Regions from separate parts of the Microbulbifer sp. TB1203 genome, predicted to be linked through region 2. Evidence: riboswitches for the same ligand, from Rfam matches in the RefSeq annotation. Region 2 holds a riboswitch; the other holds the start of a gene.
What was found. A riboswitch is a leader RNA that binds a small molecule or an ion and turns the genes downstream of it on or off. The one in region 2 is predicted to bind molybdenum cofactor.
Positions count from the first base shown of each region.

Region 1: it holds a riboswitch for molybdenum cofactor, as region 2 does, so the genes downstream of both, moaA (GTP 3',8-cyclase MoaA) here and moaA (GTP 3',8-cyclase MoaA) in region 2, are expected to answer to the same signal.

Region 1 is NZ_CP116899.1:5,107,219-5,111,426, forward strand. Features, by position in the region: gene PP263_RS21670 (CmpA/NrtA family ABC transporter substrate-binding protein) at 1-599, opposite strand, end outside; gene PP263_RS21675 (ANTAR domain-containing response regulator) at 629-1,213, opposite strand; molybdenum cofactor riboswitch at 1,611-1,752, shown strand; gene moaA (GTP 3',8-cyclase MoaA) at 1,741-2,709, shown strand; gene PP263_RS21685 (NTP transferase domain-containing protein) at 2,714-3,298, shown strand; gene moaB (molybdenum cofactor biosynthesis protein B) at 3,550-4,068, shown strand; gene moaC (cyclic pyranopterin monophosphate synthase MoaC) at 4,068-4,208, shown strand, end outside.
Region 2 is NZ_CP116899.1:1,255,793-1,260,000, reverse strand. Features, by position in the region: gene moaC (cyclic pyranopterin monophosphate synthase MoaC) at 1-380, opposite strand, end outside; gene moaB (molybdenum cofactor biosynthesis protein B) at 385-924, opposite strand; gene PP263_RS05350 (hypothetical protein) at 921-1,091, opposite strand; gene moaA (GTP 3',8-cyclase MoaA) at 1,095-2,072, opposite strand; molybdenum cofactor riboswitch at 2,074-2,213, opposite strand; gene PP263_RS05340 (alginate export family protein) at 2,273-3,478, opposite strand; gene PP263_RS05335 (MFS transporter) at 3,624-4,208, opposite strand, start outside.

The DNA of each region.
Region 1 (4,208 bases), 1.5 Mb from region 2:
GCCATGGTGTTCCAGGGTTCACCCACGCAATAGCCGTCGATTTCCCCCCGCTCCAGGTTGTCCACCATCTGTTCCGGCGGCAGCACCAGCAGCTGCAGATCCCGGTCCGGATCGATCTCCGCGGTGCGCAGCCAGTGGCGCAGCTGCAGTGCGTGACTGGAAAATGGGTATACGGTGGCGAAACGCAGCGGCGCTTCGCCACTTGGGCGCGCGCGCAGGTATTCCTTCAGCGCCTGGCCGACCCGCCCGCCGTCGCAATCACCCGCCGGCAGTGGCAGCTTGCGATAGAGGGATTCCGCAAGGGTGATGGCGTTGCCGTTGCAGCTCAGGATCAGGCCGCTCAGCAGCCGTTCTCCGCACTGTGGGAGGGTCTGTGTCAGGGTCAGCGGCATGGGGGCGAGCATAGCGGCGGCGTCGGCGGCGCCGCCGATCAGCTTGTCGCGCAGAGTGGCCCAGGAGGTCTCCCGCTGCAGTTGCACTTTGAGCCCGAAGCGGCTGAAAAAGCCCATTTCCCGGGCGACGATCAGCGGCGCGCTGTCGGTGAGGCGCAAGTAGAGCAGCTTGAGGTGATTCTTTTCCGGGCTCAGGGAAGTAGGCATGGGTCGCTCAATTTTTTGGGGCTGAAGGCTCAATTTCCGGGCTGAAGATGTTGAATAATTCGCTCCGCCACCACGCGCATGGTGGAGTTACTGCTCATGGCCAGGTTGCGCAGGGTCTTGTGCGCGGCCTCTTCGCTGAGGTTCTTTTTGGCCATCAGCAGGCCCTTGGCCCGCTCGATGGCCTTGCGTTCGTCCAGTTGCTGGCGGGTGCGCTCCAGGGACTGGCGCAATTGCTGGTAGCTGCGGAACTGGGCCATGGCGATCTCGATCGCCGGCGCCACCCGTTCTGCGCTGATGCCCTCGGCCATATAGGCGCTCACGCCGGCCTCCACCGCGCGGGCGATAAAGCCCGCGTCGCCGCGGGGGGAGAACATGGCTACCGGGGTGGGATTCTGGCGGTTGATGATCGCCAGGCTTTCGAGGATGTCGCGGTCCGGGGACTCGATATCGATCAGCACGATATCCGGCCGGTGCCTCTCCACATGGAGGAGTAGCCCCTCGGCGCTATTGAGCTGGGCCAGCAGTCGATAGCCGGCCGAGCGCAACTGGGCACAGACCATTTCCGCCCGTTCGGGGTGGTCGTCGACCAGCATTATGCCGAGAGATTTATTCATCGCTATTCAGTGTCTTATTGTCAGTGACCGGTCGCTGCAGTCCGGTGCCAGCAGTTCGGAGTCAATAACCCGGTGACACCGAATGCCGCCGGGCTTTCTCTTGCCGCTGGGGAAAAGCAATCAAAAGCTGTGCCAAATGCAATTTCCAGGTAAACCGCCGGTGGCGGGCTGTGCTACCTTTAGCGGGATCTGTGGCTTTTGCACATTCGTAGTGCAGGAGGCAATGTGGCGGCCAGTTTTTGGTGCACCCTGGATGCCCCTGCCTTGTTTTGGGCCTTGTGAGGGTGCGGGAACCGGTGGCATGATGATTGCGTTGAATTTTGATGTAGATTTTGAACCCGAACTTGAGCGTTCTCCCGGAGGCTGCCAGCTCAGGACATCCAAACCGATAGAAACAAACATCCACAAACACCGAGCCCTCAAACCTAAGTTCTCCGAATAGGGTTTGTTGGCCGTGAACCGGTCTGCCCGGTTCACCAGGGTCGGCGGAGAAATCCGTCGGCCTCCCGAACTTGGAAAGGCGTTTGATGCTAGAAGACAATCTCGGGCGCAGGTTCTATTACCTGCGCCTGTCCGTGACCGATGTGTGCAACTTCCGCTGCAACTACTGCCTGCCGGAAGGCTACACCGCGGCGGACGACAGCCCTCACCTCACCGCCGCCGAAACGGCGACGGTGATCCGCGCCTTTGCCAGCCTGGGCACGCAGAAAGTGCGCCTGACCGGCGGAGAGCCCTCCCTGCGCGCCGACCTCCCGGAAATCATTGCCGCTGCCAAAGGCACCGCCGGCATCCGCCGTGTGGCGGTGACCAGCAACGGCTATAAGCTGCCCAGGGTGATCGATGGCTGGCGGCGGGCGGGTCTGGATCAGCTCAATATCAGCATCGACAGCCTGCAGCCGGACGAATTCGCGCGGATTACCGGCCACGACTGCCTCCCGAAGGTGCTCGAAGGAATCGACCGCGCCCTCGAACTGGGCGTGACCACCAAGGTCAACGCGGTGCTGCTCTGCGACGGTGCGGGGCGGCGCCTGCGGGACTTCCTGCGCTGGCTCCGGGACACACCGGTCACTCTCCGCTTTATCGAACTGATGCGCACCGGGGACAACCGGGAATTCTTTGCCAGCAACCACCTGCGCGGCGAGACCATCGAAGGGCAACTGGTGCGCGACGGCTGGCAACTGCTGCCCCGCGAGCGCGACGCCGGCCCGGCGCGGGAATACAGCCACCCCGACTACCGCGGACGCATCGGCCTGATTACCCCCTACAGCGAGGATTTCTGCAGCAGCTGCAACCGCCTGCGGATTTCCGCCCAGGGCCGCCTGCACCTGTGCCTGTTTGCGGAACAGGGCATGGACCTGCTCGAGGAGATCCGCCGCGGCGATACCGAGGTGCTCGCGGAGAGAATTCGCGCGCTGGTGACACAAAAGGCACCCAGTCACTATCTGCAGCAGGAGCGGGTGGGAGCCACGCGCAACCTGGCGATGCTCGGTGGTTAGCGGGATGAAAGTCTGCCCCGTGGTGCTCGCCGGCGGCCAGTCCCGCCGAATGGGACGGGACAAGGCGCTGCTGCAATTGCCCGGCGGGCAGACCCTGTTGCAGCGGGCGCAGTCGCTGCTGAGCAACCTACGGGCCCGAAACGTGGAGTTCCTGCCACCGCTGGTCAGCGGAAATCGTTCCGGCGGCATTGCCGATAGCACCGTTGCCCGCGGTCCCTTGGGCGGCCTTCATTCCGTGGCCGAACACCTCCGCCGGGAACAAATAGCCTGCGATGCGCTGCTGGCCATTCCGGTGGATATGCCGCTGCTGGGGGCCGAGCAGTTGGAACAACTTTGCGCCGAAGGGGTTGGAAGCGGAGAGAGAGCACTCTGTTTTGGCCGCTGTTATCTGCCGCTTTGGCTGCGCCTGGATGAATCCGGCCGCGATTACCTTCAAGGGGCCATAACGCCGGGAAATGAGGCCTCGATAAAGGCGCTGATCAGGGAATCGGGAGGGCGGCAGCTGGAAATGCCGCCGGGTAACTGGCACCTGAATGTAAATCGCCCGCAGGAGTTTGCAGAAATCTGCGGAGCGGAGAGGCTTTTGTAACTTTGCAGGATGGGCAAAGCTCGCGTAGCGGGCGTGCCCATCAAATACTGGTATTTACTACAACGGTTATTTGTAACTGCTCATCCCTGTAGGAGCGGCGGGGCGGCCATCCGACATGCCCGCGAACAGAGCCCGATCGCGGGCATGTCGGATGGCCGCCCCGCCGCTCCTACAGGGTGGTTCGCTTAAGCCAGTGCACATTCCCTATGAATGAGTAGCTACGGTTATTTTTGAAAATTGAGAGAATTTCAATGCAGCAGACAGAAAAAGGCACAGCGCTAACCATCGCCGTACTCACGGTATCCGATACCCGCACCGAAGAGACGGACACCTCCGGTCAATACCTGGCTGAAGTTGTCGGGGCTGCGGGCCACCAGCTGTGGGAAAAGAAAATTGTTCCCGACGATATCTATCAGCTGCGCGCCCAGGTTTCCCAATGGATCGCCGAGCAGGGGGTACAAGTGATCCTGACCACTGGCGGCACCGGCTTCAGTGGCCGCGATTCCACGCCGGAGGCGCTGGCGCCGCTGTTCGACAAACAGGTGGAGGGCTTCGGTGAACTTTTCCGGGCCATCTCCTTCGAGGAGATCGGCTCTTCCACCATCCAGTCCCGCGCCCTGGCCGGGATTGCCAACAACACCTTGATTTGTTGTATGCCCGGCTCTACCGGCGCCTGCCGCACCGCCTGGGAAAACATCCTCCGCGAACAGTTGGATTCGCGGCACCGGCCGTGCAATTTCGTCGCGCACCTGAAGGGGAGGGCACAGTAATGAGTCTGACGCACCTCAACCGGCGCGGCGAGGCCAGTATGGTGGATGTCACCGACAAGTCGGTGACCGAGCGCAGTGCGCGCGCCGAATCCTGCGTGCAGATGAGTGCGGATGCCTTTGAACAAATGCTCGCGGGACAG
Region 2 (4,208 bases):
TAGATGGTGAGCGCCGCCACCGCCGCCGCGGTCAGTGCCTCCATCTCCACCCCGGTTCTGCCCGCCAGGCGGCAGTAGCTTTCCACCCGCACCCGGTTCTCATTGGGTAGAAGCTCAAACTGCACCTTCACTTTTGTGAGTGCGAGTGGGTGACACAGAGGAATCAGTTCCGCGGTTTTTTTTGCCGCCTGAATGCCGGCGATGCGGGCTACCGCCAGGACGTCGCCTTTGCGGTGGCTGCCGTCCACCAGCAGTGCAAAAGCTTCGGCGCTCATGCTGACGGCGCTCTCGGCGCGGGCGCTGCGGTCGGTCACGGCTTTGTCCGTCACGTCCAGCATATTTGCTTCGCCGCGGGAATTGAGGTGAGTCAATTTACCCATCGGCTTACCCCCTGGTGGCGCACACCGGCTGCGCGGGGCGAATGTGGGGTATGAAATTGCAGGGCCGGTGGCGCGCGTCCAGCTGCTCCAGCAGTATCTTTTCCCAGGCGGTGCGGCAGGCGCCGGTGGAGCCCGGCATACAGCAGATCAGGGTGCGATTCGCCAGCCCCGCCAGGGCGCGGGACTGCACTGTGGCGCTGCCGATATCCGCAAAGGAAATTTTCCGGAACAACTCGCCGAAGCCGTCCACGGTCTTGTCGAACAGCGGCTGCAACGCCTCCGGTGTCGAATCCCGCGCGGTAAAGCCGGTGCCACCGGTTACCAGCACTGCGTGAATATCTTCCTGTGCTATCCACCGGGAAACCTCGGCGCGCATCCGGTAGATATCGTCCGGCACTATCTTCCTGTCCGCAAGTTTGTGTCCCGTCGCCTGCAGTGCCTCTGCCAAGTACTGGCCGGAGGTGTCGGTCTCTTCGCTGCGGGTGTCGGATACCGTCAATACCGCGATATTGAGCGGAATAAATTCCTCTGAAACGTGTGTCATAAGTGTTTCGCCTGAATCAAAAAACTGAATGTGTGAATTCCTGCGCGTACTGCGCCGGTGTATTGATATTGCAGTGGAAGCCCGCGCATCAGGCCCAGCGCGTGCTCGAGAAAACTGTCGCCGCCGGCCAGCACCACGCCGCAGCTTGTCACCGGGCTTTCGTCCACGGTTCAGCCTCCCAGCATCGCCAGGTTGTGGGTCGCCCCGGTCCGGCCGCTCGCCAAATGATGGCCGGCGGCCTTGCCGCTCACCGCTGCCCGGATCATTTCCGCCAGGGCCCGGTGGTCGCCGCCGGCGATGGCGTCGCGCAGGTCGATACCCTGCTCCGCAAACAGGCACAGGTGCAGCGCGCCCTGTGCGGACATGCGCAGGCGGTTGCAGTCCGCACAAAAATCCTTGCTGTAGGGGGTGATCAGTCCGATGCGGCCGGCGTAGTCCGGGTGCCGGTATTCCCGCGCCGGACCGGCGCTGCGGTGGCGGGCCAGCCGTTCCCAGCCGTCCCGCAGCAACCGCTTTTCGATATCGCGGCCGGAGACGTGATTGCTGGCAAAAAAACTGCGGTTATCGCCGGTGCGCATCAATTCGATAAAGCGCAGGGTCACCGGCGTTGCCCGGACCCACTGGAGAAATTTGTGATATTCGCCCAGGTTGTGTTCCCGCAGCAGCACCGTGTTGACCTTGGTCTCGACGCCCAGCTCCAGGGCCCGCTCGATTCCGCGCAGCGCTTTTTCCAGCTTGTGGTGTCCGGTGATGCGCTCGAACTGGTGCGGGTCCAGGCTGTCGACACTGACGTTGAGCTGGTCCAAACCCGCGTCGCGCCAGCGGTCGATTTCGTTGGCGAGCCTGTAGCCGTTGGAGGTGATGGCAACCCGGCGAATACCGGCGGCGCCGCTGGTTGCAGCAATAAGATCCGGCAGATCCCTGCGCAGGGAGGGTTCACCGCCGGTGATGCGAACTTTTTCCGTGCCCAGGGAGGCGAAGGCGCGCACCACTGTGCGGACCTCGGCAACACTCAGGGTTTTTTCCCGCGCTTGCGCTCCTGTGCACTGATAGCCATCCGGCAGGCAGTAATTGCAGCGGAAATTGCAGACATCGGTCACGGACAGACGCAGGTAAAAAAACCTGCGCCCAAATTCATCGGTTAACATTAAACGCCTTTATTAAACGCCTTTCCAGTTTCGGGAGGCCGGCCGGTTTCCCGGGCGGCCCTGGTGGCCGGCAGTGCCGGCCACGGCCCCCGCACCATACGCAGGGCGCTTAGGCATGGGGGCTCGGTGTTTAAACTCTTTGCAGTGTATCAGCGGGCGATTGTGTTGCACGGGGGCAAAGGTGGTACTCCCTTTGTCTGTCAGAAGGATGCCGTGAGCATCAGCCACAACTTGTCGGTATCGACACTGTAAGCATCGGCTCTGTAGCTGGCGTATTTGACCGTCGCCGATAACTGTTCGGTCAATTTGCGGCTGTAGCCGAGGTCCCACTCGCTGCCCCAGTCGGTGGAGGTCTCCACTGCGGAAAACCGGTGATAAGTGGTACTCAGGATCCCGCCGGCCAGCTTGCCGGCGGCGCCCAGGTACAGGTCCTCGATGCCGTCCGCGGGAGTGGACAGGAACTGGTCGGCAAAGCCCTGGAATTTGTGCAGGGTGGCCAGCGGCGTGGAGAAACCCACTCCGTTGTCCGCTCCCAGCTCTTCATAGCCGAGGCGAACATTGACCGGTCCGAAATCCGTATCCAGTTCAGCGAGGTAATAGGGTGCGCTGTAGTCGAGGCCGCTGTCCCCGGCCTCCGTCTGGCGGGCGTAGCCCAGCTGCGCCTTGACCGGCCCGAAGGCACCGCTATAACGCAGCGCGAGGGTGCGGCTGGAGGCATCGACGGCGTGCTCCAGTTGGAGATCCACAGCCAGGAAGACCAGTTTGTGATTTTCCGTCAGGGGATAACCGGTGCGGAAAATCTGTATATCCCCTTCCAGGTTTCCCTGTTCGCTATCCTCGCCGAAAATTCGGTTGACGTTGTAGATATAGCTGTAGTCCAGCTGCAGCGCGCCGTCGCGCCCGTAGCGAAACCGGTAGCCGTCGAAGGTCTGCTCGTTCTGGCGCCAGGCGACACCGCCGACGAAACGCTGGTCGTCCAGCACTATGCGCTGACGCCCCGCCGTAGCCTTGAAAGTCCCGTTGCCGTACTGCAGATAGGCCTGGTTCACCTCTGTTCCCAGCGGATCGGCGACTACCGGATAATCGGTCCGCCCGTTGGTGGTTGAGTTGTAATTCTCCTGCCCTATTGCGCTTACGTCGTCCACTTCGATCATCGCGCTGAATCCGCGGTAATTTCCGCTCTGCCAACTCAGGCGCGTTCTCAGGGTGGATGCGGTGGCGTCGTTGGACAGGTTGTCCCGCTCGACGTTTTCCGCGCGATAGCGCAGATTGATCGCCAGATCGCCGTTTTGCACGGCACTGGAAAACGTCTGCGCGGTGTCTTCGGCGCTGGCACGCGAAGAGGCCACACCGCTCGCGCACAGCAATGCGCTACAAACAAGGCTGGGAAATTTCTGTGTAATCATTCTCTGGTCCTCTGCAACTGTTTGGGAATTCTGCATGACAAGTTACAGCGCCAGGTAAAACAATGAAAACCTGCCCCATCCTTCCCATCGCGGTGGAGCTGCCACCTGCCGGTGCACAGAGCTAATACCAAATGGCTGGAGGGCATTACCCGAAAGGGGTGTCCTCCCGGTGCAGAAAATTGTGCTGCCTGGCAAATTCGAGACGCTGCAAGGCGCGCTCCCGCTGCAGGGCCAGATACATCGCCAGCATACACACCGCGAGCACGCCGTAGAGCAGCATAAAGGCGGCGCTGTGAATACCCACAATATCCTGGGCGATACCAAACATGACCGGGAGACTGAAGCCTCCCAGGGCGCCGATCGTGGCCACGGCGCCGCCGACGCTGCCCATATAGCGGGGATAATTGTCGTAGACGATCTTGTACACAGAGGCGCGCCCGAATCCCTGAGCGATGCCGATCACCAGGATCAACAGCGTGAAGAGTTCGATGCCCACTTCGAGTTCGATCTGCACGTCCCGCTCGATGCCGTGAATGGTCATGCTGGTGGGCGGATAACTGAGAAAGAAGAGGCACACTAGGCAGGTCCAGAAGACACTCCAGTTGACGGCGCGGGCACCGTAGCGATCGGCAAACCAGCCTCCCAGAGCGCGCACCGTACTGGACAGCGCCACAAACAGCAGCGTAAGGGCCATCGCCGTTTGCGTGGAAACCCCGTAGGCATCCAGGTA